Regions from separate parts of the Lysinibacillus phoenicis genome, predicted to be linked through region 4. Evidence: riboswitches for the same ligand, from Rfam matches in the RefSeq annotation. Region 4 holds a riboswitch; each other region holds the start of a gene.
The links. Region 4 has a riboswitch for cobalamin ahead of ABC382_RS01380 ((2Fe-2S) ferredoxin domain-containing protein). Riboswitches for the same ligand answer to the same signal wherever they lie in the genome.

Region 1 (8,015 bases), 800 kb from region 4:
GCATTTGAAGGGAAAACATATGATGAATTAAAATCGAATGCTCACTATCGTGCATGGCTAGATGATCCGATTAAGACGCCACCACCACAAGGAGAGGCTTTTCATGACTTTGTGGCACGTGCTGTGGAAGGCTTTAGCCATTTACCGAAGGATGAGGATCAGTATGCTTTAGTGGTGCATGGCGGGGTCATTCGTGCCTTACTCGTGGCCTATGCCCCAACAGAACAGCCTTTTTGGTCGTATGATGTACCACATGACAAACAATTTATTTTAACGTTTACAAGAAAGGCTTGGGAGGAGGGAGCAAGATGCACGTCTTTATTGGAGGAGCCTATAACGGTAAAACCGACTATGTGATGGGCTTGTATAAAGAGCGACAGGTCGCCCTTGTCGATGGCAATCTACCAGAGATCGCACCAGCCTGTGAAGTGCTAGTGATTAGAAATTTAGAAAACTGGTTGATGACTCAAAATCTAGAGGACGATGACCAAGTGGTTCAAGCGGTACTTGCAACCTTCAGGAGGCTTGAACAGCACTGTATGCTAGCGCTCATTGTTAACGATATGGGGCGCGGTGTTGTGCCAATAGACAAACAAGCGCGACTCTTACGCGATACATGTGGTCGTTTATATCAGGCTTTATTCATTGAAGCCGAGCAAGTTGTACGTATTTGGTACGGACTTGCCGAACAGCTGAAGTGAGGTAAACATACTACAGAAAAGAGGACATGGAATGGATCGACAAAGATTAAGGAATTGGATATTGACAGCAATGGTAGCAGCCATTTGTGCAGTAGGGGCAGTTATTAAGGTGCCGGCATTTATTTCGACTGCTGCACTCGACTCGGCTCCTGCCTTTTTGGGCGTAGTCTTTTTATCCCCATTTTTTGCAGGTCTTGCTGGATTTATCGGTCATTTTATTACAGCGTTGACTGCTGGATTTCCATTAGGACCACTACATCTTATCATCGCGATCGAAATGTTCATCGTCGTGTGGATCTTTGGCGTAATGCATAGAAAAGGTCTACATGTTTGGAAATGGCCAGTGGCACTCGTATTGAATGGCATTGTGGCACCATTACCGTTTTATTTTTTAATTAGCCCCGCCTTTTTCTGGGGTGCATTAGGTAGCATTCTTATGGCAACTGTTATTAACCTAGTCATTGTTGCAGTAGTGATGCCTGTTTTATCAAAGGTCTTTTTGCGTAAGGAAGGTCGCGTTCAATGAGAAATGCTATGAAAGTGGGCACGTTCATTGTGACAATGGATAATGCGGCAGCCATTGGGGAAAAGCCACAAGATGTAGTGTCAGCATCTGACCAACTAACAGCTTACATGACAGCACGTGTGACATTTTTAGAGCAGCTTGCGGCACAGGCATTACCTTGCCAAGTTTTACTCGCTAATTTCTCTGGTGATACGGCATGGACACGTTATGAAAGAGGTATTCAACAGGTGTTTGAGGAAACTGGTATAGCCTGTCCTGCAATCGCAGGAAGTACGGAATCGAATATGCCCACGCTACAGTCAGGTGTAGCCATTACGATGCTTGGGGAAATACAACAACGTCAACCATTTGACCATGAACAGCTCAGCTGGTACACTTATGGCTTGCCGCTTGTAGGGGAAGAAGTGTTAGCGCATCCAGAAGACGTTGCACAGCTTCAGCCCATTTTTCAGGCATGGCAGGCGGATATCGTGCAGCAAGTTTGGCCAGTCGGGTCAAAGGGGCTACAAGGCGAATTAGCGCGTCTTTTTGGACAGCAACAAGTTGAAAGTTCGCTTGATCTGACCAAATCAGCAGGTCCTTGTTCGGTCATTTTGCTTGGCATCGATCCTAAAAAAGAGCAGCAGGCACAAAATTTTTTCCAAAGAAATTTTGAAAAACTACGCAAAACTGCACCGTAATAGGGCTTGTTTCGAGCAAAAGGGCTGCCTTAAAAATCGCAAGGTACGAAACACCTATTGCAACACGAAACACAATATGTTAGATTTGTTTAGGAGTTAAAACACAATATATAGTATTTGGACAAGCGGTACCAATATGGTTTAAAAGGGAATTCGGAACAAGAGTCATCTTAAGCCGAAGCTGTCCCCGCAACTGTAAGTGCTGACAAATAATCAAGAGACCACTGTTGAAAAAACGGGAAGGTGATTATTTGGAGGAAGCATGAGCCAGGAGACCTGCCGAGATGTTCAAGACAGCAACACATTCTTCGGGGATTGAGAAGTGGAGGCGAGAGATTTGTTCACTTCTTTGTGTGCACGTCCTTCATTTCCATTTCCGATTTTACAGCGATCACGTAACCGATAGATGTTGCGTGATCGCTTTTTGTGTTGCTTGGAGAAAGAAAGGGAGAGAATGTGTACATGACAATTCAAATCGAACAGCAACTAGCTAAGTTAAAAAATAGTTACACGGAGGATGAACTTGAAAGCTTTGTAAGGTTATCGGATCGTTGGCTACGAAAAAACGACAATGCCACTTTTGAAGCATGGGCGGATGCGATGATTTTACAAACACTTAGCCTAATTGATGAGGAAGAGCCCTATTGGACATTTGTGGCTGCACACATTTATTTAGAAAAATTATACGATCAATTTGCAACGCGACGTGGCGTTTCACCAAAGGATGTTTATCAAGAATTTTCAGCTCATCTTGCACACTACACTGAAGCGGGCTTATATCATGAAAGCCTAACAACAAAATATAGTGAGCAGGAGCTTCAACAATTAGCCAGCTATTTAGAACCTAGTCGTGACGAGCTATTCACGTATATTGGCTTGAAGACATTAATGGATCGTTATGTTGTACGTGATTATACAAAAACACCTGTAGAGCTCCCACAAGAGCGTTGGATGGTCATAGCCATGACATTAATGCAGGATGAAACAGAAAATCGTCTAGAAAAAGTGCGAGAAGCTTACTGGGCGATGAGTAATTTATATATGACTGTTGCAACACCGACACTATCAAATGCTGGTAAGACACATGGTCAGCTTTCAAGTTGCTTCATCGATACAGTGGATGACAGCCTACAAAGCATTTACGATACGAATACGGATGTCGCAACATTGTCTAAATATGGTGGTGGTATAGGCGTTTACATGGGCAAAATTCGTAGCCGTGGCTCGTCCATTAAAGGCTTCAAAGGTGCATCAAGTGGTGTGCTACCGTGGATTAAGCAGCTCAATAATACGGCTGTCTCTGTCGATCAGCTAGGGCAACGTCAAGGAGCCATCGCGGTTTATCTTGATGTTTGGCATAAGGACGTCTTTACGTTTTTAGATTTACGCTTAAACAATGGTGATGAACGACTACGTGCCCATGATATTTTCACAGGGCTATGTTTACCAGATCTATTTATGGAAAAAGTAGAAGCCCGTGGAGAATGGCACTTATTTGATCCACATGAAGTACGTGAAGTGATGGGCTTCTCTTTAGAGGATTTCTACGATGAAACAAAGGGCAATGGCTCCTTCCGCACGAAATATGCAGCATGTATTGCTAATCCATTATTAAGCCGTGAAGTAGTACCAGCCATCGATATTATGAAGCGTATTATGCGCTCACAACTCGAAACTGGCGTTCCATTCATGTTTTACCGAGATGAAGTGAACCGCATGAATCCGAATAAGCATGAAGGAATGATTTATAGTTCGAATTTGTGTACAGAAATATTCCAGAATATGTCAGCGACGGAGTTTGAATCCATTACATTAGAAGACGATGTTATCGTGACTCGTCGCAAGCCTGGAGATTTTGTGGTTTGTAACTTGTCCTCTATTAATCTAGGAAGAGCCGTGCCTGCTAATGTCTTAGAGCGGTTAATTCCGATTCAAGTACGTATGCTTGATAATGTTATTGCGTTAAATACTATCCCTGTGAAACAAGCAGAGCGTACGAACCTACGCTACCGTGGTATTGGACTTGGCACATTTGGCTGGCATCATTTATTAGCCTTAAAGGAAATTCAGTGGGAATCAGATGAAGCTGTAGAATTTGCGGACAAGCTTTATGAGGACATCGCCTACCTAACAATTCGTGCCTCTAACGCTTTAGCAAGCGAAAAAGGAGCGTATCCATTATTCGAGGGCTCTGATTGGCAAACAGGTGCCTATTTTGAAAAGCGCGGCTATAATAGCGACAAATGGAATGCTTTACGTGAGGCAGTGGCGAAAGAGGGAATGCGAAATGGCTATGTTATGGCAGTAGCCCCTAACTCATCGACATCGATTCTAGCAGGAAGTACGGCGTCAATTGATCCGATTTTCCAAAAGAGCTACTCAGAAGAGAAGAAGGATTACAAAATTCCTGTAACGGTACCAGATTTATCACCCGTAACGACTTGGTACTATAAATCAGCTTATTTCATCGATCAAAATTGGACAATCAAACAAAATGCAGCCCGTGCTCGCCACATTGACCAAGGCATTTCACTAAATTTATATGTTCAAAATACGATTAAAGCAAAGGATTTACTGGCACTGCATATGAATGCTTGGGCAAGTGGTGTGAAAACGACCTATTATGTACGCTCCACATCAGTAGAATTATTAGAATGTGAGTCTTGTGCAAGCTAGGAGGAAAAAACAATGACAACGATTACGAAACGACAAATTATGGATAAGGAAGCACCTAACCGTTCTACAGGTATCGTTAATGGGCGCTCCTCCAATATTTTAAACTGGGATGATGTCCGCTTTAGCTGGGCGTACCCTAAATATAAAAAAATGCTAGGAAACTTCTGGACACCATTTGAAATTAATATGAGCAATGATGTTAAGCATTTCCCTGAGCTGACGAAAGATGAACAAGAATCATTTTTAAAAATTATCGGTTTATTAGCGCTATTAGATAGTGTGCAAACTGATTTTGCAGGCAAGGTAGCCGATTATTTAACAGATTCTAGTTTAAATGCGTTAATGATTATCTTAGCGCAGCAAGAGGTTATTCATAATCATTCCTATTCGTATGTGCTTTCCAGTATCGTCAACAAGGATGAGCAGGATCGTACCTTTGATTTTTGGCGTACAGAGCCTGTTCTAGAACGACGCAATGATTTTGTTATAAAAGGCTACCAGGCTTTCTCAGAGGAGCCGACTGTCGAAAATATGCTTGAGGCCATTATTTATGATGTCATTTTAGAGGGTTTATTCTTCTATTCGGGCTTTGCCTTCTTCTATCATTTAGCACGCAATCAAAAAATGGTCGCTACGTCTACAATGATCAATTATATTAATCGTGACGAGCAGCTCCATGTCGATTTATTTGTGAAAATTTATCAAGAATTATTAGAGGAATATCCAGAATACGATACACCTGAACGTCAGGCTCGTGTTCAGGAAATCTTCCGCGAAGCCGTTCAACTAGAAATCGATTGGGCCAATGAAGTCATCGGCGATAAAATTGAAGGCCTTGATGTTGAGGACGTCCATGATTATGTCCACTTCTATGCCAATGTTCGCTGTAATCAGCTTGGCGTAGACCGTCCATTCGAGGGCTACCGCAAAAATCCATTAAAATGGATTAAAGCCTATGAAGATGTAGACCTTGGCAAAACCGACTTCTTCGAGCAACGCTCCCGCCAATATGTCAAAGTCAACGTCGAAGATAACGGCTTTGATGATTTGTAATCATCGTGTCACACCACCCCCATGCCCACTTGCATGGGGGTGTTTTACTTGGGTGGAATCGCTACGAGGTTGAGAAGTGTTCGCTCGATATTGGTTGATTGGCTCGGTGGAAGGGTGGCCTCCTCTTTGAAGAGAGTAGCCTACATGAAAGGTGGGGACTCCGCTCGAAAGTGTGAAGCAACCGCTCAAAGGAAAAGTGAATCCGCTCGAAAATAGTGTAAACCCGCTCAAAGGAAGGGTGAACCCGCTCGAAAGAGAGAGCAACCCGCTCAAAGGAAGGGTGAACTCGCTCCAAAAAATGTTAAACCCGCTCCAAAGTGAGAAGAAACCGCTCAAAGGAAGGGTAACCCCGCTCAAAATGTGAAGCAACTGCTCATAAAAGGGTTGTCCCCGCTCGAAAATGAGAGGAAACCGCTCAAAGGAAGGGTGAATCCGCTCATAAGTGAGAAGCAACCGCTCAAAGGAAGGGTAAATCCGCTCATAAGTGAGAAGCAACCGCTCAAAGGAAGGGTAAACCCGCTTGAAGTGAGAAGTAACCGCTCATAAAAGGGTTGTCCTCGCTCCAAAGTAGTGTAAACCCGCTCATAAGTGAGAGGCCCCCGCTCAAAAAAGGGTTGTCCCCGCTCGAAAATGAGAGGAAGCGCTCAAAGGAACGGTGAATCCGCTCGAAAGAGAGAGGAAACCGCTCAAAGAAAGGGTGAACCCGCTCGAAAGAGAGAGGCCCCCGCTCATAAGAGAGAAGAAACCGCTCAAAGGAAGGATGAACCCGCTCAAAAAAGGGTTGTCCCCGCTCGAAAATGGGAGGAAGCCGCTCAAAGGAAGGATGAACCCGCTCATAAGTGAGAGGAAACCGCTCAAAGGAAGGGTAAACCCGCTCGAAAGTGAGAGGCCCCCGCTCAAAGGAAGGGTAACCCCGCTCAAAAATGTGAAGCAACCGCTCAAAAAAGGGTTGTCCCCGCTCGAAAGTGAGAGGCCCCCGCTCAAAGAAAGGGTAACCCCGCTCATAAGTGAGAAGCAACCGCTCAAAGGAAGGGTAAACCCGCTCGAAAGTGAAAGGCCCCCGCTCAAAGAAAGGGTGACTCCGCTCATAAGTGAGAAGCAACCGCTCAAAGGAAGGGTGAACCCGCTCGAAAGTGTGAAGCAACCGCTCATAAAAGGGTTGTCCCCGCTCCAAAGTAGTGTAAACCCGCTCAAAAATGTGAAACAGCCGCTCAAAGAAAGGATGAATCCGCTCATAAGCGAGAGAACCCCGCTCATCAAAGGCTTGACTCCGCCCGAAAGTGAATGGCCCCAGCTCAAAAGTCAGAACCCACTCATCCATTTCGACGAGGCCAGAATATTACGTGACTCGAAAAATTATTGCCAAATGGGAATGATTTTCAGTTATAATGAGGAACGAATGGGATTTAAAAAGAACGGAGACGAAGGTATGCAGGCAGTTAAACAGTTAGGGCAGTATTTGGGGCCCTATAAATTTTTCACGTTGATTGCACCTCTTTTGATGGTGTTGGAGGTGACGATGGATTTAATTCAGCCGACCATTATGCAGCATATGATTGATACGGGGATTGTCCAAGGCGATCATCAGTATGTATTGAATATGTTTGTGTTAATGCTCGGCAGTGCAGTACTTGGGCTTGTTGGTGGGGTTGGTTGCTCCTACTATAGCTCGAAGGCGGCGATTCATTTTGCGTCGGATGTTCGGCAGGCTCTGTATGAGAAGATGATGACGTATTCGGCTAAGGAGCGAGATGCGTTTACGACAGGGAAGCTTATCACCATTTTAACGAGTGATGTGGAAAGTATGCAGCGGGCGTTTATGATGACGCTGCGTATTTTTGTGCGAGGGCCGCTGTTGTTTATTGGGGCAGTCATTATTGTGTTTGTAACAGCGCGGGAGCTTTTTTCCATCCTCCTTATTATTGTGCCATTGCTGATTATCGCCATGTATTTTTTCACAAAGTATTCGGGCGTGCTATATCGTCGTGTGCAGGAGGCTATTGATGCGGTCAATACAAAGCTGCAGGAAAATTTGGCTGGTATCCGGGTGGTCAAAGCCTTTCGCCGTGAGACGCAACAGGTGGCGCAGTTTGGTGATTTAAATCATACGCTAACGAAACGATTTATTACCGCTGAGCAAATTGTTGGGGTACTGGTGCCCTTTACGATGTTCGTTGTCAATCTGGGAATCGTTGCAGCGCTTTGGCTTGGCGCAATCAAGGTAGAAGCAGGTACTGTACAAGTTGGGGTTATTCTCGCTTTTATTAACTATTTAACGATTATTTTAAATGGGCTGATGTCCTCAAGTATGGTACTCATGCAAATTGCACGAGCATTGCCATCTGGAGAACGGATTGTCGATGTGTTAAACAAAGACAT
Region 2 (8,015 bases), 1.6 Mb from region 4:
TTGGAGCCATCAACGCCATGCATTGGTCATATACACATTTTGCATGGTATGGCAGAGCACAGTGGTCGTTATGTAACATTTGCCAAAACACTCAATGTATTTGGCTATGCTGTAACGATGCACGATCATCGTGGACATGGTGAAACGGCCGCTTATAATGGCACATTAGGCTTCTTTGCTGAAGAAAACGGCTTTGAACGTGTTGTAAAAGATGCCCATGAAGTGATAATGCAATTACATGCACCGTTTGCAGATGTCCCATTCATTCTATTTGGTCACAGTATGGGTTCATTCATTACACGGCGTTATATTCAACTATACGGAGAGCAAGTTGATAAAGTAATACTTTGTGGTACCGGAAATGTTACAGCTTTGCATGCAGTGGGAAATATTGTCGCTAAAGCATTAGCGAAGGGACTTGGTAAAGAGTCGGAAAGTAATTTGTTAAATCAGCTGAGCTTTGGTAGCTTTAATAAACAGTTTCCGAATCCAAAAACTGCCTATGACTGGCTATGCTCAGTACAGAAAGAAGTCCAAAAGTATATTGATGATCCCTATTGTGGCTTTATTCCGACCAATCAATTTTTCGTTGATTTAACGTCGGGCTTAACAACACTAAATCGTAAAAAAGAATTAGCGAAGGTAAGACAAGATCTTCCTATCCTCTTGATTAGTGGTAGTAAGGATCCCGTAGGTGAACAGGGGCTAGGGGTTTACGCAGTTGCTGAACAATTAACTGCGGTAGGTGTAAAAGATGTAACGGTTTATTTATTTGAGGATAAGCGGCATGAGATTTTAAATGAAGACAATCAAGAAGAAGTCTTTCAAGTTATATTACGGTGGTTAAAAAAATATGATACAAACTAGATTACAGCAGGCAGAGGTCGTAGCTATTGTGGGGCCAACTGCTTCTGGGAAAACAGCTTTAAGTATTGAACTTGCAAAAAAATATAATGGTGAAATCATAAATGGTGACTCCATGCAAGTTTATAAAGGACTGGATATAGGGACTGCTAAAATTACGGAAGAAGAGATGGAGGGTATCCCACATCACCTACTAAGCTTTTTAGAGCCGACAGAATCTTTTTCAGTGGCAGATTATCAAAAACTAGTGCGAGCCAAAATTGCAGAAATCCAATCTCGACATAAGTTACCCATTATAGTAGGTGGCTCGGGCTTATATGTACAAGCTGTCTTATATGATTTTCAATTTACTGATGAAAAAGTCGATGAGGCTGCACGTAAAGCCTATTATGATGAATTAGCAAAGCTTGGCCCAGAGGCAATGCACGATAAGTTAAAACAACTAGACCCTCAAACGGCTGAAACGATACATCCAAACAATACTCGACGTGTGATTCGGGCATTGGAAATGTTAGAATTAAGCGGTGTATCCAAAGCTGCAGAAGCACAAAATCGAGGTGAAGTGCCTCTATACAAGCATGTCATTTTAGGGCTAGGTCAAAATATGTCACGTGAAGTGCTGTATGACCGCATTAACCATCGTGTTGATTTGATGATGGAAAAAGGTCTTTTAGAAGAGGTTAAAGGATTATGGCAGCAAAATATTCGAGATGTTCAGTCCATACAAGCGATTGGTTATAAGGAACTATATGATTATTTGGATGGAAAATGTTCCCTTGAGGAAGCGATAGACAGTTTAAAACAAAATTCTCGCCGCTATGCAAAAAGACAGCTTACCTATTTCCGCAATAAAATGGATGTCTATTTTATGACGACACATGAGCAATTATAAAAGTTGACATATTTTCTTGCTAATTAAAGAAATATTTCTAAAAATTACTAATTGATAAATTGGTAGAACGTGCTACTATAGGAATGAAGAGGTAGAAAGTTAGTAGGGAGGCTATTTGATGAAATCAATCAACTTGCAAGATACGTTTTTGAACCAACTACGTAAAAACAGTGTTTTTGTAACTGTATTTCTGTTAAATGGATTTCAGTTAAAAGGGACTGTGAAATCATATGATAATTTTACAGTTTTATTATTAGATGCTGAAAATAAACAGCACCTAATCTACAAGCACGCCATTTCTACATTCGTTCCAGCTAAACAAATAGATTTTTTAGAGACAGAAGCATAAAAAGATAGTATTAAACAGTTAGTGTTCTCCACACTGGCTGTTTTTTTTTCTTCAGGCTATAATGATAGAGGAAATTGATATTTGGAGGACGAGTTTTATGAAATCGATGGAAACAACGCAATTATTAGATCTATTGGATGCTAATGAAGACCTATATATTATTGACGTTCGAGAAGACGAAGAAGTAGCGCATGGCATGATTCCTGGCGCTCAGCATATTGCCCTTGGGACAATCCCAGAGCGTTTAGATGAATTAGATGTAGAAAAGCCGTATATTGTTGTATGTAAGGCTGGTGCTCGTTCTGCGAATGCTTGCGCCTATTTAGAAGCTCAAGGATTTGATGTAACAAATCTTGAAGGCGGCATGCTTGCATATGATGGAGAATTAGAATTTAAATAATGTGATACGTAAAAAGAAAGAGTGCCTACTCTTTCTTTTTTAGCTCTATTCTTTTAATGAATTCATAATGTAACCAAAGTTTTCTGCAAAATTGTTATAAAGATTCACATTTTTTTGTCCTTTAATCTTTGCAGCATAACTGGCAAAGTTCAAACCAGCCCCGTAAACTTGTAGTGCACCATTCGCAAGATCCCCCTTTTGGAGAAGCTCAATACCATCCTTTAAAAAATTGTCACTTTCATCAAAGTGACACTCCGTAATGTATTTATGTCCGCTATGAAATAATTTTAAATTTTTTATAATTGTATGTGCTGTTTCTTCGCTGATAGATGCGTCGATGTCCATTAATAACTGATTAATTGGTTTTACGAGCTGGGCATACAGGCTATCATGAGTTTCACATGTTTCAGCAATGGCGTTTCTTAATTCTTTTGCATTCATCGTATCTTCTCCTTTTTCATCATTTAGATTATTGAATAATTTACCTCATTTTTTCAAAGACAAACTCTCCTGAATTTTCAGAAATATGTTATGATAACATGAAATGAAGGAGGGATTTTGTATGTTTCGATCAATAGCACCCCCAACAATGTCTTTACATTAGAATCTACTGTTTAGGCATCCGATAACTGATTGCTCATTCTTATTAGATTCTACTGTATAGGCTCAAACTATATGCGTAGAAAGTAGGAATTTTTAATGAGCGGAAAATTAGCATTTGTATTATCTATGGTTATTTTTGGTGCTGTCGGTGTTTTTGCAAGGTATATTCCTTTAGCTTCTAGTGAGATTGCCTTTTGGATGAGTGGCATTGGTGCTTGTTTTTTACTAGTAATTTTTATTTATAAAAAGGAAAGCTTTGCAAGAAGCGCTATTGTCCTGAATAAATGGCCGTTATTAATTTCAAGTGTTGCTTTATGTGGAAATTGGATATTTTTATTTCAGGCGTATAAGGAAACGACCATTGCTAATGCTGCCCTAAGTTATTATTTTGCACCCGTATTGGTCATCTGTTTATCGCCTATTATTTTAAAAGAAAAGCTAGTTGCAAGAAAAATAGTTTATGTTGGTGTAGCACTTATCGGTCTTTTTTTGATAATGCAAAGTCAGAACGCAGAAAATAGTGGACACTTAATTGGTATTGTCTATGGTCTGATTGCGGCATGCTTTTACACCCTACTAACATTTACAAATAAAAATATTCGCGGGTTAAAGGAACCACATAATACGATTATCCAACTCTGTTTAGCTGCATTTTTCCTCAGCCTCTATATTGTAGGAACGACGGGTTTTCAGGTGATGCAAATAAATTTTGCTTCTATTCTATTACTCATCGTATTGGGCATTGTCCATGCAGGTATAGGGTTTTATTTATTCTTTTTAGGCATGTCACAGCTAAAAGGTCAAAGTATAGCTATTCTTAGCTATATTGATCCACTGACATCATTAGTGATCTCCACGATGATTATTGGAGAAAAAATGACGCTGCTACAACTAATAGGAGCCATTCTCCTATTAGGCTCCACATTACAAAGTGAAATCGAAAAAGTGTAAAAGGGTTTGACAGGAAGAATAAGCTGTCGTAGATTTAAAGTAATTTAATAAAAGCATTAGGTGCCCAAAGGGGAGAATAGGGAATAAAGTGAAAATCTTTAGCGGACCCGCCACTGTATAAGGGAGTTCTATAGTAAATACCACTAGCGCGTTGCTGGGAAGGTGCTGTGGAATGCTGAACTTGAGCCAGGAGACCTGCCTATTTGCTTTAAAAGGTATGGATGATGGAAAAGTCTGTAGTTTATTTGTTGTGACGATAAACTACAGGCTTTTTCTTTTTGTCTTAAAAGGAAAGGAGAAATTATCATGCAATTACTACAAAACACGTTACAAAACATCCAAGGTGCTGACATGAAAACGAGGGAGCAAGCAAGAAAGCGTATAGATGCTCTCTGTAAGCCCCCTGGTAGTTTAGGAAAACTAGAGTCCATTGCTGTGCAGCTTTCTGGGATAACTGGACAATTATATCCGCTCGTTGATAAAAAGGTCATTATTGTCTGTGCTGCTGATCACGGTGTTTGTGAAGAAGGTGTAACCACGAATCCACAAGATGTTACGGTCTTTCAAACATTAAATTTCCCTCAAGGTGGTACAGGCGTTTGTGCAATTGCAAACATTACCAATGCCAAGGTTGTCACAGTAGATGTAGGGGTGAAAGAAGAGATTCCACACGGTGCAGGTGTCATCATCAATAAAATAAAGTACGGTACAGACAATATTGCAAAAGGACCTGCCATGTCTAAAGAGGAAGCCATTCAAGCAATTGAAGTAGGAATTCATGTGGCGACAGAGGAAATAGCAAAAGGGGCTAATGTACTTGGCACAGGTGAAATGGGCATTGGTAATACAACACCTAGTGCTGCTATTTTAGCTGTATTGACTGGATGTGATCCAATTGAAGTAACAGGGTTTGGGGCAGGTGTAGGCAATGGTGGCATTGCTCATAAAGCAGCGGTTATTAAAAAAGCTATTGAGGTCAATCAACCAGACCCTCAAGACGGTTTAGATGTATTAGCTAAAGTCGGGGGCTTAGAGATAGGGGCCATGGCTGGTATCATACTAGGGGCAGCTGTCCATCGTAAGCCGGTTGTGATTGATGGTTTTATTTCAACTATTGCCGCACTTATCGCATATAAGCTTGAACCGAAAGTAAAAGATTATATTATCCCTTCCCATGCTTCAGAGGAACCGGGTGCTAAAATTGCCGCAGCGTTACTCGGCATTGAACCAATGCTACATATGAACATGCGCTTAGGAGAAGGCTCTGGTGCCGCCTTAGCTTTTCCCATTTTAGATGCAGCCTGCTCCATGATGAACAATATGGTGACGTTAGAGGAAGCGATGCAACTATTAGCTAAATAAAAAAGGAATAAGCCTGTATAGTTCCAATACTATTTGGGCTTATTCCCCACTCATTATGCTCGATTTAGCTTACGTAAAGGCAAACGCCATTTCATCATATAGGAAAGAATGCGTAACACTGTGATGATGGCGAATAAAATATAAAGGAAGATGTCTCCTGTAAACACTTCAAATCCAATAATTAGCCCTGCAAGTGCAGCCCAAACACCATACACCTCATCTCGTAGAACTAATGGTTTACGTCTAGCCAATAAATCACGCACAATGCCGCCACCCGAACCAGTTAAGACAGCAGCTACTATCACAGCACTAATAGGCATATCTAGTTTCACGGCATACAACGCACCTTGAATTGCAAATGCTGATAAGCCAATCGCATCTGTGAAGTTACCCCAACGATGCCAATGCTGAATCAAATGATGAGGGAAAATAAAAAATATAGTAATCGCTGCTAACGCAATTTGAAACATCATATCCTGCCCCCATAAGGTCGTGACAGGTAGTCCAATAAGTAAATTTCGAATAGCCCCTCCGCCAAAAGCAGTTACAATTCCGAGTATATAGACGCCGAATAAATCGTATTCTTCTTCCATGGCAATAATTGCCCCAGAAATAGCAAAGGCAATTGTTCCGATAATACTAAAAACCTCCCAAGCCATTCCTTTCACCCCTTCTATTAATAAATAAACTTCTTTTTATGTTAAAAGACTTTTCTTGTAACAAAATCTATGGATTTATGAGCCAAATTCAGTCATTAAACACGCTTCTTGAAACAAGTCCGCACATTAGCTTAGCGTAAAATGCGCTTAGAAACAATAGGCAAGTTTTGCAGGTACACATACAAATTGTTAAGATGATAATGAAATAAAGAAAAAGATCTGTCATGAGCGTTGATATACCAGTAGTTGATTAGCAAATTCTAGAGAGAGTTAGTTCAATTTAGATCATAAAAATCTTACTGATTGAAATGCGGGACAACGGTGAAATGGAGAAGAAAAGAATGACGTTTACATCTAACTTATCAGTACAAACGCTATCATTAGCAGCACAAATAGAGGAGCGAGTTCGACCTTATCATGCAAAGGTCGAAGAAATGGCATTTTATAATCAACAGAAGGTGCTAGCAGCTTTCAGAAAGCATCAAGTAAGTGATTATCATTTACATCCATCAAACGGCTATGGCTATGATGATGAGGGACGCGATAATCTAGAGCGTGTTTATGCGGAAGTATTCGGTGCAGAGGCTGCCATTGTACGACCACAAATCATTTCCGGAACACATGCGATCACGCTTAGTCTATTCGGTGTACTTCGACCTGGTGATGAGCTGCTTTATATTTCTGGTCAGCCATATGATACATTGCAATCTATTGTCGATGGTGGTGACAAAGATACAGGCTCCTTGAAAGATTATCAAATCGGCTATCGCCATGTCGATTTACTGAATAACCAAGAAATTGATTGGACAGGTGTGGAAGCGGCTATTACTCCGCAAACTAAAATGATTGCAATTCAACGATCTAAAGGTTACGCGACACGACCTTCCTTTACGATTGCAGAAATTGCGGAAATGTGCGCAAAGATTCGTCAATTGGCCCCACAAGCGGTCATTTTTGTAGATAATTGCTATGGCGAGTTCGTAGAAGCACAGGAGCCTACAGAGGTTGGGGCTGATTTAATGGCCGGCTCACTGATAAAAAATCCTGGTGGTGGTTTAGCTAAAATTGGTGGCTATATTGCAGGCCGTGCCGATTTGGTGGAGAAATGTGCCTATCGCATGACATCTCCGGGTATTGGGGCAGAGGCGGGGGCTACATTAAATACACTAGGAGATTTTTATCAAGGATTCTTCCTAGCACCCCATGTCGTATCACAAGCATTAAAAGGGGCAATCTTTACGGCAGCCATGCTAAAGGAAATCGGGATGAATACGTCTCCAAGCTATAAGGCGAATCGCACGGATTTAATTCAATCTGTTTCATTCCAAACGGCACAGCAAATGATTGCCTTTTGTCGTGAAATACAAGCCAATTCCCCAATAAATGCCCATTATGCACCAGAACCAGCCTATATGCCCGGCTATGAAGATGATGTCATCATGGCTGCGGGAACATTCATCCAAGGCTCTAGTATTGAATTGACAGCAGATGGTCCAATACGTCCGCCGTTTACAGCTTTTATACAGGGTGGACTGACATATGAACATGTGAAGTTTGCTATTTGCAGTGCTGTTCAAGCTATTCAAAAATAATCATGTGGAAATTAAAAATTTGAACAGTTTTTTACAATTTTCTAGCACTTTTAAAAAAATAACATTGTCATGTCAGGAAACCTTACATGCTTGGTTGACAGTGAAAAAATTTCGTTATATGATAAGCGGGTATTGGAGGAGGACTTAAATGAGTCGTGAAATTAGACGAACTATGCCGTTATTATCGATGAGTATTGTGATGCAATTAACTGAACTTTCGGCACGACAAATTCGTTATTATGAAGAACACCATTTAATTGAGCCGCACCGAACAGAAGGCAACCGTCGAATGTTCTCACTAAATGACGTCGACACATTGCTTGAGGTTAAAGACTACTTAGAA
Region 3 (8,015 bases), 580 kb from region 4:
ACATGGAACAGGATGATTTTGTCATGGGCACGCCTGGCGAATTTCCCCTTTTGGTGAAGGAAAATGGCATGACCTATGCGGTTCATTTAAATGATGGTGCGATGACGGGGATTTTCCTTGATCAACGTGAGGTACGATTGGCTATACGTGAGCGTTATGCAAACAGCACCAACATGCTCAATACGTTCTCCTATACAGGGGCATTTTCTGTGGCAGCTGCCCTCGGAGGCGCTAATAAAACAACGAGTGTGGACGTAGCTAAACGCAGTCTAGCTAAAACGATTGAGCAATTTAGTGTCAATGACATTGATTATGAAGCACAGGATATAAAAGTGATGGATGTCTTTCATTATTTTAAATATGCGCAGCGTCATGCATTACAGTTCGACCTTGTCGTATTAGACCCACCTAGCTTTGCACGTACGAAGCAAATGACGTTTTCAACGGCGAAGGACTACCCTAAATTACTGAAGGACACGATTGCGATTACGGCCAAAAACGGTATCATTGTTGCTTCTACCAATAATGCAAGCTTTGGTATGAAAAAGTTTAAAAGCTTTATTGACCAAGCCTTTAAAGAGACTCGTACACGCTATAAAATTGTCGAGGAATACGGTTTACCGAAGGATTTCCGTGTGCCTCGGGAATACCCTGAATTTAATTACTTGAAGGTCGTATTCATTCAAAAGATCGACTAACTAGGAGGGAATCACACTTTGCTGTGATTCTTTTTTTATGTAAAAAAGTGGCCTAAGAAAGTTCTTAAGCCACGAATAAAACCTTATAAATACTTCACAAACCAATCGCGAATATATTCGAGTCGATTAATTCGTAACGTTGGTTTTCCGCTTCGAGATAGCTCATGATTAGCCTCAGGGAAACGCACGAATTTTGTTTCTTTTTTACGATGCTTTAAGGCAATAAATAATTGCTCTGCCTGCTCAATCGGACAGCGATAATCTTTTTCACCATGTAAAATCAATAAAGGTGTCTCCACATTATCTACATATTTCAGTGGAGAATGATGCCATAGCTTCTCTATATCGTCAAAGCCCGCTTGAATTTGCCAGTCTGTAAAGTAATAGCCAATATCACTAACACCATAGAAGCTAATCCAGTTCGAAATGGAACGCTGTGTCACGGCAGCTTTAAAGCGGTTCGTATGGCCAACAATCCAGTTGGTCATAAAGCCTCCATAGCTTCCCCCTGTTACACCAAGACGGTCTTGGTCAATAAAATCATAGTGCTCCAACGTGTAGTCTACGGCAGCCATCAGATCCTGATAATCATTACCACCATAATCACCTCGTACTGCATCGACAAATGTTTGTCCATAGCCATGACTACCACGTGGGTTCGTATAAAGCACAGCAAAGCCTTGAGCAGCTAAGATTTGGAACTCATTAAAATAGGTGTTGGCATACATGGCATGTGGCCCACCATGAATTTCAAGAACGAGAGGATATTTATTCCCAGCTTCATAGCCAACTGGCTTCATAATCCAGCCGTTAACCTTCCAGCCCTCTGCTCCTTCGAATTCAATGGCTTCTGGTACCGATAAGGTTCTCGTCTTTAAAAATTCTTCATTGATGGATGTTAGCTGTTCTCTGTCACCTGTTTGCAAGTTGATGTAAAATAAATCGCCAGGATTTGTTGTTGTGCTAATAGCAACAACTGCTTTATCCTGTTGAGCATCAAGTGAGAAACCATAGACATATTGATCATCGTGAATAGCTGGGTAGATTTCGCCCTCTATATTACCGAAATAAATCGCCGCATTGCCATGATCTGTTACTTGGAAGTAGAAGCTTTTGTTATCGTTCAGCCATTGAACACGTGGTGTCACTACACCTTGTAGGAAATCTCCAATAGCAAAATCCCCAATCGGTGCATCAAATTCACCTGTGATACATGTCGGCACATTGTCTTGCAAATCATACACCCATAGCTTAGCTTGCGTAGCATTTTCAAATTCTCTTTCACTTCCTACATAGGAAATAAAGCGACTATTCGGTGACCATGAAGTTTGATAATACATGCCTGTTCCTTGCGTAAGCTGGCGCGTCTCTTTTGTCTCTACATTTAATAAGAAAATATCGATATTAAATGAGAAATCTAAATCCTCCGCTTTATCTGCTAAATACGTAAGATATTGTCCATTTGGCGACCATGTATCAAGATGGAAATGTTCATTTCCTTCCGTCACTTGCTCAAGCTCACCCGATTCCAAATCGACGATGGCAATGTGGGTAAACTGCTCCAAATCCAAGAACCCACCTGCATCTGATTTATGTTTCATCTTGTCTATTTCGAGAGGCTTTACTTCTTTCTCTTCTTTCTTTTCATCCTCCACCTTGTCTAAGATAGATTCATCCTTCCCTAGCTTAACAGAAAAGGCAATTTTCTTTCCGCACGGTGACCATACAGGAGATGACGCACCATTTTTACAATGTGTCACTTGTTTTGCCTCACCCCCCGCTTTTGACAAAACATAAATTTGGGGCTGCCCCGTTCTCGTTGACAAAAAGGCAATTTGACTGCCATCCGGAGACCAAACAGGAGAACTTGTTCTATCCTCTCCAAATGTCCATTGCTTTGGCGTTCTATCCTTCAAGTGTATGTAAAATAAATTGGATATATAGTCTTTTTTCTTTTCATCAATACGCGTCTCTACATATATTACCTCAGTGCCATCAGGTGATAGCTGGGGATCTGCTACCGATTTTAAGTGATAAAGATCTTCTGGTTGAATTCCTTGTTTCGATGTCATGTTCTTACTCCTTTGGATTTGTAATTTTTATTGCCTTATTACAATACTTCGACACCCTAAGTAATATTCCTGCTATTTAATAGAATCTTTTACTATTTCCCAATATTCAGTGGATTTTGTTCTACGATAAAATTTATAAAAGGGCTCATGAGGACGTGCATACTCCTGATAAAGGCTTATAATTTGTAGCACAAAGCCTTCAATCTGTTCTACCCCTACCCTTTTTGCGAATAATGTGCCAGCCTGTGCCTTTGCCCCCATCGGTATAGCCCCTAAATAAACATCAAAGCTTTCGTTTTGATAAACGAGTCCTATATCATCAAAAGATGGGTTATAGCAGGCAGAGGCACAGCCATTCACGTTAACACGCACTCTCGAAGGGACCTGAATCCTCTCTAACGTATGATAGAGCTGTTCTGTAATATGCACTGCCTCCATTTTTTCACCATCACAAAAATCACATGCCTTCATGACGATACTAGGTCCTGCTGGTGCGATATGTAGACCCGCTTCCTGTAAGGCTTGAACAGCTTGTGCGGCAGCACTCGTCGGGACGGATACTAAAATACTATAAGAAGCCGAATACTTAATTGCCCCCTTTTCTCCAACAATCTCGGCTATTTTTTGAAATTGTGCTGGCGTGTAATGCTTATTAATAATGCCAGGACTGACAGCTAAGCGTGTAAATTCGCCTTGTTGGCTAAGTGTTTCGAAGGTTTGATCTGGTACGTTTTTTTGAAATGCATTCATGGATATCTCTCCTTATGAAAAAGGAGCTAGCAAAAACGCTAGCTCGGATTGTTGTTAGATTAAAAATTTTCAGGATAGAAGCCTTTTGCTAAAATTTCAATCGCCTCTGCTGCTCGAACTCCTTCAGATGCTGCTGATAGCGGAAGAATAACAAAGCGCTCATTTTTAACAGCTTCCATCTCCTTCAATGCGGGATCATTTTTTAAGAATTGAATCTTTTGTTCTGCTGTTGTTTCACCGTAATCAATGACAACCACCACCTCTGGGTTACGGTCTACTGCATCTTCTTTTGATACGGTTGTCCAGCCGGATTCCACATCGCCAAAAATATTTTGACCACCAGCGATGGTCACTAGCTCATTCATAAAGTTTTGACCAGCTGTAAAGATATCCTTTTCACCGCTGTCAAACACTAACACACGTAAATTTTCATCATCTTTCGGTAATTTCGACTGTACGTTTTCTACGTCTTTCGTCATTTGCTCAATTAAGGCTTCTCCACGATCCTCCACCCGGAAAATCTTCGCGATATTGCGAATATCAGTGAAAATATCCTCTAATGTCGGCTTTGTCATATTGGAAGCTGTATGTAAATACGTATGAATCCCTAATGCCTCTAGCTCTTCCGGAGTTCCTACGCCCTTTTCACCAAAGCCACTTTTCCAGCCTGCATATAAGAAATCCGCCTCGGCATCAATTACTTGCTCCTTCGTTGGATATTGATCTGAAAGCACAGGGACCTTATCGTAAGCTTCTTGTAATGGCTCATAGATTGTATCATCTAAGTAAGCTGTTCCTACCATGGAATCCTCTAATCCTAATGCCAGCATGATTTCCGTTACATGCTGATTTAAACTAATCGCTTTTTTTGGTGCTTCCTTGTATGTTTGCGTTGTATCATTATTTTCGATCGTTACTTCTGTTGTTGCTGTCTCGGACGGCTCAACCTTTTCACCCTGTTCTGCAGACTCTTTGTTGTCCGTTGCATTACAAGCGCCTAAAACAGCTACTAAGGCAATGACCATGATGAGCCATAAACTATTCCATTTCTTCATGTCCTAATCTCCTTTGTTATGAATATAGTTTTGAGGGCATAAAAAAACCCTCTTGTCGCCAAGAGAGAAGCATAGTGAAAAAATGGTATGGTCACCTTTATCACTATCCCCATCCTCGTGGTTCTTAGTTAACTGTTCATATTGGCAGGTATCCTGGCTTAGGTTCATCATCTATACGCCTTCCCATAGCTACACTACAGTGGCACGTTGTATAGACTCCCCATTTACAGTTGCGGGACAGCATCGGAATTACACCGATTTCCCTTTTAAGCAAATGACAAATGCCATTTGCACCAATACATTTTATAATGGTTAATACTATTGATAGACTAGCAGAAGAAGATTAATCACGCAATGAGGAACATGGCGTGACATCCATAATCCCCATTATATTAGCACTATTTCGACATAAAGACGAACTATTTTACAAGAAATATTTCTACGAGAATTCTGTTACAATGGGAAGATAGCAATGGATAGAAACGAGGATTGGTTATGTACAAAACAATTGGTGTACTTGCCCATGTCGATGCAGGGAAAACAACATTTTCTGAGCAAGTACTTTTTCATACAAATAGTATTCAAGCCCGAGGCCGTGTCGATCACCAGGATACCTTTCTCGATAATCATGAATTAGAGCGCAAGCGTGGCATCACCATATTTACCGAGCAAGGTCGCATGAACATCGGCGATGATACATACACGTTAATTGATACACCAGGGCATGTCGATTTCTCCCCTGAAATGGAGCGTTCCATTCGAGTCATGGATTACGCCATTATTATTATCAGTGCAGTGGAGGGCGTGCAAGGTCATACAGAAACAGTATGGCAGCTGTTACGTAAATATCATGTCCCAACCTTCTTTTTTATCAATAAAATCGATCGTGAAGGGGCCAACGTAGAGGCAGTCATGAAGCAGCTACGTAAAGATTGCTCACCAGATGTCTTGTTGATCGATGAACCGCTTCGAGCAGATTATCTTTCTAGTAGTATGATGGAATGGCTGGCAGAGCGAGATGAAGAATTACTCGATGCCTTTTTGAATGAATCGTTGGAACATGAACAATGTCTAGCACAGCTAAAGGACATGATTACAAGTGAATGTGCTTTCCCTTGCTTTACAGGCTCGGCCTTAAAGGATGAGGGCATTCAGGAATTTATTGCCCAGCTTCCTTTATTAACCGATACTCATTTTGAACAGGATGCACCGTTTCAGGGAGAGGTTTTTAAAATACGACACGACAGCCACCAGCGTTTAACCTTTATGAAGGCCATGCAGGGGTCCTTACATGTGCGGGATGAATTTACCTTTGGCGAGACAACAGAAAAAATCACAGAAATTCGCCTTTATAATGGCAATCGCTTTGAAACCGTTCAACATGTTGAAGCGGGTGAGATATTTGCTGTTAAAGGGTTAAGTCAGGCAACTATTGGAGACCGCATTGGCAGTACTACACAATCGCAGCCGTACGAGCTCGTCCCAACCTTACAGGCAAAGGTACAATATGAAGGCGACCAACATATTAAAGAAGTGCTACAAATTTTTCGTTTGTTAGAAGCGGAAGAGCCTTCATTGCGTGTTCTCTGGCAGGAAAAATTCCAGGAAATCCACGTGCATATAATGGGCGTTATTCAGCTAGAGGTACTTGTTGAGGTATTACAGAAGCGTTTTTCATTAGTCGTTTCTTTCGGAGAGCCACAAATTTTATACATGGAGACAATTGCGACAACGGTTACAGGCTATGGCCATTTTGAGCCACTCAAGCATTATGCGGAAGTGCATGTATTAATGGAGCCAAATCCACGTGGAACAGGCATAACTTTTAGCAATGCCTGTCATGCGGATGATTTATCAGTAGGTAACCAACGACTTGTTGAAAAGCACTTATTTGAACGGGAGCATCATGGACTACTGACAGGCTTCCCGCTAACCGATGTTCATTTTACGCTGTTGACAGGTCGCGGGCACAATGAACACACATCGGGCGGTGATTTCCGAGAAGCTACTTTCCGAGCGTTACGCCAAGGACTTGAGCAAGCGCAGAATGTCTTACTGGAGCCATACTATCGCTTTAAAATGAAAGCCTCTAATGACTTTATTGGCCGCATGATGACCGACATTCAACAAGCAGCGGGTACATTCGATGACCCAATCTTGACGGAAACAGATGTAGTGCTAACAGGACGTGCGCCCGTTGCCACTTTGATGAGCTATAGCACAACCTTTGCTGCCTATACAAATGGAAAGGGCGCACTAACACTACAGTTTGACGGCTATGATGTGTGCCATAACCCCGAGGAAGTCATTGCACAAATTGGCTACGATAAAAATGCCGACCCTGAATATAGTTCCTCTAGCATCTTTTGCGCGAAAGGCAAAGGCTACACCGTCCCTTGGCAAGAAGCACAAGCCGCCATGCATTGCCAATAATATCGGGATTGGGTGGCACCGCTCGCGTGGGGATTTGCTCTTGGCGGCAGGGATTCTTCCTTCCGCGGGTATTCCTAGCTCTAGCGCGGGTGTTTGCTCCTTTCGCGGGTATTCTTCGCTCTAGTGCGGGTATTCCTTACTCTTGCGCGGGTGTTTCCTCTCCTTCCGCGGGTATTCTTCGCTCAAACGCGGGTGTTTCCTCTCCTTTCGCGGGTATTCTTCGCTCTTGCGCGGGTGTTTCCTCTCCTTCCGCGGGTATTCCTCGCTCTTGCGCGGGTATTTCCTCTCCTTCCGCGGGTATTCTTCGCTCTTGCGCGGGTGTTTACCTCTTTCGCGGGTATTCTTCGCTCTTGCGCGGGTGTTTCCTCTCCTTCCGCGGGTATTCCTCGCTCTTGCGCGGGTATTCCTCGCTCTAGCGCGGGTGTTTACCTCTTTCGCGGGTATTCCTCGCTCTTGCGCGGGTATTTCCTCCCCTTCCGCGGGTATTCTTCGCTCAAACGCGGGTGTTTCCTCTCCTTTCGCGGGTATTCTTCACTCAAGCAGCGATATTCTTTAATTAAAATAAGCCCTCCGTTGGTTGGAGGGCTTATATTTATAGGGCACCGACTGCTTTTTTTGTTGGCTTGTGCACGAAATATGCTGGTTGGACGATTACATAGTCATGCGAGTTTGTGAAATCAATTAACACTTTGCCTGGATGACTTTTGATAAGTTGTAAATGATCAATTAATTTCAGCAAAAGCTCATGGCCGTTACCGCGCGGATGCCAGTTGAAATGATCATTATTTAATTCTTGTACCGCTTCAATGAACTGGGCATATTCCTGCTGTACAAATGCGATGAGTTTGTCGTGCTGTGGTGCTAAATCCTGTATATACGTTTCATAAAAACGCATCACAATCGAGCATAGTAAATCATTCACTCGTGCAGCACTTAAAATAGGCTTTGGCTCGAATGTCAGCCGTTCAAGATTAGGCTTTGCTCGTGTTGAATCAATACGAGTTATG
Region 4 (8,015 bases):
GACCATGATCGTGATCGTGATGATGGTGATGATGTGCATGACCATGAACCGCCGCATAGGCGCGATAATTTTCTAAATCTTGCATCCCTGTTGATGTACCGTTAACTGCTTGCTCAATACGCTCTAATAAAACATTTTGTAATCGTTCGTGGTAGCCAAAATAGTTAGCAATTTGAATATCACACGCTGGATATTGCTCATTAAATTTCTTACACATATCATTCATACGTTCCATTAAAATCCCTGTGAATAAAAAATAAGGAAGCATAACAATTTTTTTAGCACCTAGCTTGACACAGCGCTCGATCCCTTCTTCGACACGAGGATCCGTTACACCCATAAAAGCGCTTTCCACGTATTTAACAGGTAGCTCCTCCCATAAAAGACGAGTAATTTTATAAAAATCACCATTTGCAGATGGATCACTGCCACCTCGTGCAATTAATAAAATCGCTGTATCTTGCTCTTCCTGTTCCGCATTAAAACCAATTTCAGCGAGACGATCTTGTAATATCGCAAAGATTTCTTCATGAATTCCAATTGTTTGACCGTACGTGAAAGTAATATTCGGGTAATGCTCACGCGCATGCTCGATCTCTGCTGGAATATGTAGCTTCGAATGACCAGCATGCAGTAATATGATCGGTATTACATGAACCTCTGTCGCGCCCTTCTTCACGCAGTTTGTAATGCCCTCTTCAATATTTGGTGATGCAAATTCAAGGAAACAAGTTTCTACTAAAAACTGTTCATCAATACGAGGCTTCATTTGCTCGATAAATGTACGTACCTCATCATTCCCTGCTGCTAAACGGCTCCCATGGCCGACAAATAAAATCGCTTTCATCTCTTTTCTCCTTACCTAGTCGCCGCACGGAGCTGGCTCTACTTTTATTTTGGAAGACATATCTTGATACGTATAATGCAGTATCTTTTTCACACGTTTAAAGTATTTAAACAAGCGTTCATTTGGATGAGCATTTGCTTTATATTCTTCAATAATGTCTGTAATAAGTGGGAGTAGCTGTTCAGGCTCCAACCCTTCTACAACTGGCTGCGCTGCATGAGCCGTACGACCGACTGGCTTTGCTCCAATAAAAACATCAAATTTACTTTTACGATAGACGATGCCAATATCATCAAATACAGCTCGATAACAGGCCATACCACAGCCATTGAAGCCAATATTTAATGTTTTAGGTAAGGACATGCCGCCTAGTTTTTCTTGTATTTCTTCCGCATATGGAATGGAATCAGCCTTTTCACCATAGCAAAAATCACAAGCCTTCAATGTCAGGACATCCCCAATAGGCGCTAATAAAAAGCCTACTTCCTGTAATTTCTCTGTAATGCGTTCAGGCTCTGTCGTCGGAATTTTTAAGTGGATTTGATGGTCTGGCGTATATTCCATCGTGCCCTCTTCTCCAACCACCTCTGCTAATGTCATCATTTGCTGTGGTGTGAAAAACTTATTGGCTACCCCTGGACTTACTGCTAGCTCAAAAATAGATTCTATTTTTTGCTGCACAAGCTTCGGCGGCGTGACCTTAATTGCACTTGTTCCTTTCACCATGGCGAGTGCCGCTGTTGCCATTTCAAGCGCTGTTTTTTTCGGCCGAGGCGTAGCCGCTACACTGGGTTTATTAAATCGGCCAGCATTAGGGTCTGCTGCAAAGTCATCACGTGCAGTCCCTGTCTCTTGGTTCATTGCCCACGGCTCATTTTCTTCACGTAAACGCTGATGTGGTCGTAATGGCTGTTTTTCTTCCCCAAGTGTATATTTACGCTGGTAGCCACGTGGCGTAATCATTTTATTATCATAGAAAAATGTCGATGAATTCCCGATAATCACGGTTGTCAGCATACCAATATCATGTTCGAGCATTTCTGCTAATGTTGTCATCGTCACTTCCTGACGTTCTCTATAGGCACTTTTTACAAGTCCTACTGGTGTGTCTGGCGAGCGATATTCTAAGAGAATTCGTTGTGCTTCTACAATTTGTCTTGTTCTCCTACCACTTTTAGGATTGTATAAAGCAATAACAAAATCAGCCATTGCAGCAGCCTCGACACGCTTTGCAATTAAATTCCATGGTGTTAGGTGATCACTCAGACTAATGGTACAAGCATCATGCATAATCGGAGCCCCTAGTAAACTAGCACATGAATTGATTGCTGAAATACCAGGAACTATTTCTACTTCAATGCCTGTAGCTTCTGTCCAGCCTAATTCGATTAACACTTCGTACACTAATCCCGCCATACCATATACGCCCGCATCCCCACTCGAAATTACGGAGACGATGCTGCCTGCTTCTGCTTGACGAACAGCCTCTTGAGCACGTGATACCTCTTCTGTCATTCCGGTACTGACAATAGACTTTGCACTGACTAAATCTTGAATAAGCTCTACATAGGTTTTATAGCCTATGATCATATCACTTTGTTGTAAAGCTTCTACTGCTCGTGTCGTAATATGCTTAAAATCTCCAGGTCCAAAGCCCACTACGAAAATTTTCCCTTTTTGCGCCATGCTGTTACCCCTCTTTCACCTTTTCGATCCCTTTAATGGCTGTCGTTTGTGCTGTACGCTGTAATGTACCTTCCCGAAGTGTAAAGACATGTTCGTTGTATAATGATTCATGATGTAAATCTTGTACGAGTATTCTTGCATGCTCTGTTGATGGCACTCGATACCAATTTCCTTGTGGATAGGCGATGACTACACAAGCATCCTTGCATCGTCCATTACAGCGCGTTCTTGTCGTATGTATTTCCTGATCGAGTGCTTGTCGCTGTATTTCATCTCGAATGGCTAAGGTAATTTCCTCAGCATCCTTTCTCATGCAGCTACTGCCATTGCAAATAAAGAGATGTGTTTTCATCCCCTCTAAATTCCATGTTGTCATCTTCTGTCTCCCCTCATTTGCTTTCTGGAAAAAGAAAAAACCCTCACTCTTAACGAAGAGTAAAGGTTTTGTAGAAGCCAAATAAAAACGAATAGAATAAAATACAGGTACTCGCTCTCGCTTCAACTTCTCCCTCCGAAAAGTTTGCATGCACAATCAAATAAGCAGGTTTCCTGACTTAAGCTTCATTTTACTATCGCACCTTCCCAAGTTTTCACCAGTGGTACCTGCGAATTCATCAGCTATTACAGTAGCGGGGGCTGTATTGGATTTTCACCAATTTCCCTATTATCTCGAGCTATTCGAGCACTTATTGACGTTTTATATGAAATTTATTATCTTCTTCATTTTTTAGAAAACTGTCTCTATCATATCTTATTATTTTAAAATTTCAATATTTCTTTAAAAATTTATGACAAATTTATCAATTTTGCTCGAATCTTATTCTTTAAAAAACTAAGTTCTCCTTACTTCTATCTAAATTTTCTATATGGATATGCAATTAAAAATTTTTATATAAAAAAATCTAGCACAATTATGGAAATTTATGTTACACTTTGTCGTGAAATCTCACAACTTTATGTTTTTTCGGTGTAAAATGCTTGCCATTTTACTTAAAAGGGAAGCCGGTTTGAATCCGGCGCGGTCCCGCCACTGTAATAGGGAGCTTTATAGATAATGTCACTGTCCAATGATGGGAAGACCTATAAAGTGTTGAACTAGAGCCAGGAGACCTGCCGAAAAAAAGGTGATCGTTTCAACCTACGAGGATAGGTGTGCGGCTTAGCAGATGAGAATGATTTGCTTTTTTTAGCTATGCACTTTTCCAGCAGCGGAGAAGTGCTTTTTTATTTTACGCACGCTACATTCTTAAAAAACTAATCGTTAGGAGGAAAGCTTTTGACATTTTCATGGTGGAAACTTAGTTATTTTTTATTGGCCTTGTTAATCGTGCCAAACCGAGCCTTTGCTATGCATATCATGGAAGGCTTTTTACCCATTGAATGGGCCATTTTTTGGTGGGTCATCACGACTCCCTTTATTATTCTAGGATTGCGTTCCATTCGAAAAACAATGGAAGAAAACCCTGAAACAAAAATGCTCTTAGGGCTTTCAGGAGCCTTTGCTTTTGTGCTATCGGCCTTAAAGATCCCCTCTGTTACCGGGAGCTGCTCCCACCCAACTGGCGTTGGACTTGGAACAGTTTTATTTGGACCTTTAGCAATGAGTGTCATTGGGACGATTGTGTTATTATTCCAATCATTACTATTAGCGCATGGTGGTATCACTACTTTAGGAGCCAATGCCTTTTCTATGGCTATTGTCGGTCCGTTTATTGCTTACTTTGTTTTTGAAGGGGCTCAACAAATAGGGTTGTCATTTTCACTTGCCGTTTTCTTTGCCGCTATGCTTGGTGACTTAGGTACATATATTGTGACTTCTGTCCAACTAGCACTAGCCTTCCCTTCAGAGGTTGGAGGTTTTATGGCATCCTTTACAAAGTTCGCAGGAATTTTTGCCTTAACTCAAATTCCGTTAGCCGTTAGTGAAGGAATTTTAACAGTCATTGTGATGAATTTCTTGAAAAAATACAATGTCAGCGAATTAAAAACTTTACGTGTTTTCTCTACAAAGGAGGCACATTAAAATGAAACGTAATGTATTGCTATTAGTGATTGTAGTGCTGTTAGCCATCATCCCACTGTTCATCCAAAAAGGAGCAGAATTTGGTGGTGCTGATGGAGAAGCAGAAGCTGCTATTGGAGAAATCGATGCAGAATATGAACCGTGGTTCGACAGCTTATGGGAGCCGCCAAGTGGTGAAATCGAAAGCTTATTATTCGTCCTACAAGCCGCTATTGGTGCTGGTTTTATTGGCTACTTCATTGGCTATATGCGCGGCAAACATAAAGAAGGTTAACCAACATGTTGCTCATTGATAAATATGCCTACCTCAATAAGCTAGCGTTCGTTCATCCACTTGAAAAAATGATCTTTTCACTTGGACTACTTCTAGTAACGCTTATCATGAAAGATGAACGTCTTTCACTCATTACATTTTTTGTAATGAGTGCTTTTATCATTATAGGTGCGAAAATCCCGCTTAAATACTATATTAAATTACTATTACTACCAGCTTTTTTCTTGCTGACGAGTCTCGTATCCATTTTACTAGCTATTACACCTTCAACCACTGTCTTACCTGCGCATGTTTGGTCTTTCACGTGGATGGCTTGGACAATATTCATCGGGAAAGCAAGTGTCCTAACTGCGCAACACTTGTTCTTTATCGTTCTTGGCAGTATTAGCTGTTTATATTTTTTAATTTTGACCACATCCGTACAAGGAATTTGTTTTGTGCTACGACAATGGCGACTTCCCTCACTCCTAGTCGAGCTAGTAGAATTAACCTATCATTTTATCTTTATTTTTTTAGGGAGCATGCAAAAAATTCATCTAGCCCAGCAGGCCAGGCTTGGCTACCATTCACCTATGCAGTGGCTACGCTCTATATCTATGCTTATTGCGGCACTATTTGTTGAAATGTTTCAGCGTAGTCGAGAGCTCAACAATGCCATGCAGTCACGGGGCGGTGAAAGCGTTTATTGGCAAGAGACGAGCTCTTATAGCAAGAAAAACTGGCTAGGCATGGCCGTTATTTTTCTAGTGCTCATCGTATATGGAGGATACTTCTCATGAAAAACTGTTATTTTGAACTAAATCAGCTGTCCTATGCCTATGCTGATGGAACGAAGGCTCTGACAGACATTACCTTACACATACCTAAAGGAAAAAAAATCGCCATCCTAGGTCATAATGGTGCTGGAAAATCGACTTTATTTCAGCATCTGAACGGCATCTTGAAGCCAACTGCTGGAACGATATTATTTGAAGGAAATAAGCTTCAATACAATCGAAAGGCATTAAAGGCACTTCGCCAGCAAGTCGGCATCGTTTTTCAAGATGCGGATCATCAACTTTTTTCAGGCACTGTCAAGCAAGATATCGCATTTGGACCACTGAACCTTGGTTGGTCTACTGCAAAAGTTGAAGAAAAAATAGCATGGGCTGTTGCACAGACAGAAGTGGGAAATTTACTCGAAAAACCGATTCATTTTTTAAGTGTAGGTCAAAAAAAACGTGTGGCAATGGCAGGTGTGTTAGCGATGGAGCCCTCTGTCCTCCTGTTAGATGAACCAACAGCTGGTCTAGATAATTATTATTCTTCAAAAGTTTTACAAACTTTAGCTAAATTAGCAGACGGTAAAAGAACGATTTTACTAGCTACTCATGATCTCTCTCTTGCTTATGAATGGGCGGATCAAATTATTGTTATGGAGGGTGGATCAATTATTTATAATGGCGATCCTATCACCTTGTTTTATGATGAAGATTTGCTAACACAAGCTCATCTAGAACGACCATGGGTTTTAGAAATGGTCTTAGCATTACAAAAAAAGAAATTAGTGCAGGAAAGCATCCGTATGCCTCGCTCTAAAAAAGATATAGAAAAATTAATTGACCAAATTGATTGCTAGAGAAAAATTTTCCTCAATTACGAAACTTTACTAATCTTTATTCGTATATGTATAGTCGAGACTAAATTTACAACCCCAAGGAGAGATAACAATTGAAAAGTTGGTTTAACAAATCTGTCGCAGTTGTAGCATCCGCTGCACTAATGGTTCCTACCGCTTCTGCCTTTGCTGAGACACCACAACATACAGCAAAAAATGTGCTGGCAAACAGTTCGAAACAAATAGAAAAGAATGAAGAAAAATGGATGAGCAAGGATACAATTGTTATCAAGCATTCAGGTCTTGATAAAAATGTACATAAAAAAATTGGCTCTAAAGTCATCCGCTCTATTCCTTCTTTAGGTTACGATGTAGTTCAACTGAACAAAGGGGTAACAATCGAAAAGGCCGTTTCATACTACTTAAAGCAAAACGGGATTAAAAGTGTATCCCCTAGCTATGTATATCATTCTTTCACTAAAGACATAGATCCAAAAAAACAAGAGATGTATCATTTAAGTCTACTGCAAATGGATCAAGCACTCCAATTAGCTGGCGATCATGATGTAAAAGTTGCTGTCATTGATTCTGGTGTCGATTTTAAACACCCCGATCTCAAATCTCAAGTACTCCCACCCTATAATGCAGCAGCACCTGCAAATGCTACTTATCCAGGCGACCATGGAACACATGTGGCGGGAATTATCGCCTCAGCAAAAGATAATGGTATTGGTGGACACGGGATTAATCCAAAAGCAAAGCTACTGCCAATTGATGTATTCAATGGCAAAGAGGGCGCAAATGATTTCATTATTGCACAGGGCATTCTCTATGCCATTGAGCAAGGTGCCGATGTCATTAATATGAGTCTAGGGGGCTATGGGGAATCTCCACTGATGAAGGAAGCTGTTCAGAAAGCCATTGATAGTGGAATAACAGTTGTGGCTGCTGCTGGAAATGAATCAACAGATGATTACTCCTTCCCCGCTTCATTCGAAGGTGTCATTAGTGTTGGTTCGACGAATGATCGCAACAAGCTATCAAGTTATTCAAATTACGGACCGTCCGTTGATGTTGTGGCACCTGGTGAGGAAATATATAGTACGGTTCATGATGGGAAAAAAGGTTCTTCCTTTGTCAAATTTAGTGGTACATCTATGGCATCGCCAGTCGTGGCAGGTATTGTCTCCCTTCTTAAATCAAAATATCCAAATTTAAAGCCGCATGAAATAGAAGCCATTCTGGAAATGACAGCACAAGATTTGGGCGAGAAGGGTTATGATCTTACGTATGGTCATGGGCTTGTAGATCCTGTAAAAGCATTACAGTTTGATTTAAATAAACTGCCTAAGCATTATTCAGAGACTAAGGAAAATCAGCTTAAAAATGCCAAAGTACTAGCTAAAAATAAGTTGAACACGGAACAAGGTGTATTTGAGCAACAGGACGAGATAAAATGGTACAAGGTTGAATTAGACCAGGATGAATATGCTCAGCTTACATTAAAAGGTGCTGATAAATATGATTATGCCTTTGACTTATATTTCTACCCAAATAGCGGGATTGGTGATGTAGAACCGATCAATGT

Region 1: it holds a riboswitch for cobalamin, as region 4 does, so the genes downstream of both, ABC382_RS05665 (ribonucleoside-diphosphate reductase subunit alpha) here and ABC382_RS01380 ((2Fe-2S) ferredoxin domain-containing protein) in region 4, are expected to answer to the same signal.
Region 2: it holds a riboswitch for cobalamin, as region 4 does, so the genes downstream of both, cobT (nicotinate-nucleotide--dimethylbenzimidazole phosphoribosyltransferase) here and ABC382_RS01380 ((2Fe-2S) ferredoxin domain-containing protein) in region 4, are expected to answer to the same signal.
Region 3: it holds a riboswitch for cobalamin, as region 4 does, so the genes downstream of both, ABC382_RS04410 (ABC transporter substrate-binding protein) here and ABC382_RS01380 ((2Fe-2S) ferredoxin domain-containing protein) in region 4, are expected to answer to the same signal.

What each region holds. Positions count from the first base shown of each region.
Region 1 covers NZ_JBDFMP010000002.1:841,872-849,886, reverse strand. Annotated here, with positions in the region: gene ABC382_RS05685 (histidine phosphatase family protein) at 1-357, shown strand, start outside; gene ABC382_RS05680 (bifunctional adenosylcobinamide kinase/adenosylcobinamide-phosphate guanylyltransferase) at 309-701, shown strand; gene ABC382_RS05675 (ECF transporter S component) at 733-1,227, shown strand; gene ABC382_RS05670 (hypothetical protein) at 1,224-1,907, shown strand; cobalamin riboswitch at 2,017-2,206, shown strand; gene ABC382_RS05665 (ribonucleoside-diphosphate reductase subunit alpha) at 2,370-4,583, shown strand; gene ABC382_RS05660 (ribonucleotide-diphosphate reductase subunit beta) at 4,596-5,636, shown strand; gene ABC382_RS05655 (ABC transporter ATP-binding protein) at 7,066-8,015, shown strand, end outside.
Region 2 covers NZ_JBDFMP010000002.1:1,642,021-1,650,035, reverse strand. Annotated here, with positions in the region: gene ABC382_RS09955 (alpha/beta fold hydrolase) at 1-867, shown strand, start outside; gene miaA (tRNA (adenosine(37)-N6)-dimethylallyltransferase MiaA) at 854-1,756, shown strand; gene hfq (RNA chaperone Hfq) at 1,875-2,105, shown strand; gene ABC382_RS09940 (rhodanese-like domain-containing protein) at 2,203-2,505, shown strand; gene ABC382_RS09935 (hypothetical protein) at 2,551-2,946, opposite strand; gene ABC382_RS09930 (DMT family transporter) at 3,205-4,059, shown strand; cobalamin riboswitch at 4,101-4,276, shown strand; gene cobT (nicotinate-nucleotide--dimethylbenzimidazole phosphoribosyltransferase) at 4,366-5,421, shown strand; gene ABC382_RS09920 (trimeric intracellular cation channel family protein) at 5,475-6,080, opposite strand; gene ABC382_RS09915 (methionine gamma-lyase family protein) at 6,422-7,672, shown strand; gene ABC382_RS09910 (MerR family transcriptional regulator) at 7,821-8,015, shown strand, end outside.
Region 3 covers NZ_JBDFMP010000002.1:626,157-634,171, forward strand. Annotated here, with positions in the region: gene ABC382_RS04395 (class I SAM-dependent rRNA methyltransferase) at 1-698, shown strand, start outside; gene ABC382_RS04400 (S9 family peptidase) at 782-2,770, opposite strand; gene ABC382_RS04405 (precorrin-3B methylase) at 2,843-3,520, opposite strand; gene ABC382_RS04410 (ABC transporter substrate-binding protein) at 3,580-4,575, opposite strand; cobalamin riboswitch at 4,702-4,888, opposite strand; gene ABC382_RS04415 (GTP-binding protein) at 5,071-7,008, shown strand; gene ABC382_RS04420 (hypothetical protein) at 7,601-8,015, opposite strand, start outside.
Region 4 covers NZ_JBDFMP010000002.1:43,627-51,641, reverse strand. Annotated here, with positions in the region: gene ABC382_RS01390 (sirohydrochlorin chelatase) at 1-847, opposite strand, end outside; gene cobJ (precorrin-3B C(17)-methyltransferase) at 863-2,533, opposite strand; gene ABC382_RS01380 ((2Fe-2S) ferredoxin domain-containing protein) at 2,538-2,909, opposite strand; cobalamin riboswitch at 3,056-3,238, opposite strand; cobalamin riboswitch at 3,482-3,665, shown strand; gene ABC382_RS01375 (energy-coupling factor ABC transporter permease) at 3,810-4,556, shown strand; gene ABC382_RS01370 (energy-coupling factor ABC transporter substrate-binding protein) at 4,558-4,830, shown strand; gene cbiQ (cobalt ECF transporter T component CbiQ) at 4,836-5,609, shown strand; gene ABC382_RS01360 (energy-coupling factor ABC transporter ATP-binding protein) at 5,606-6,448, shown strand; gene ABC382_RS01355 (S8 family peptidase) at 6,541-8,015, shown strand, end outside.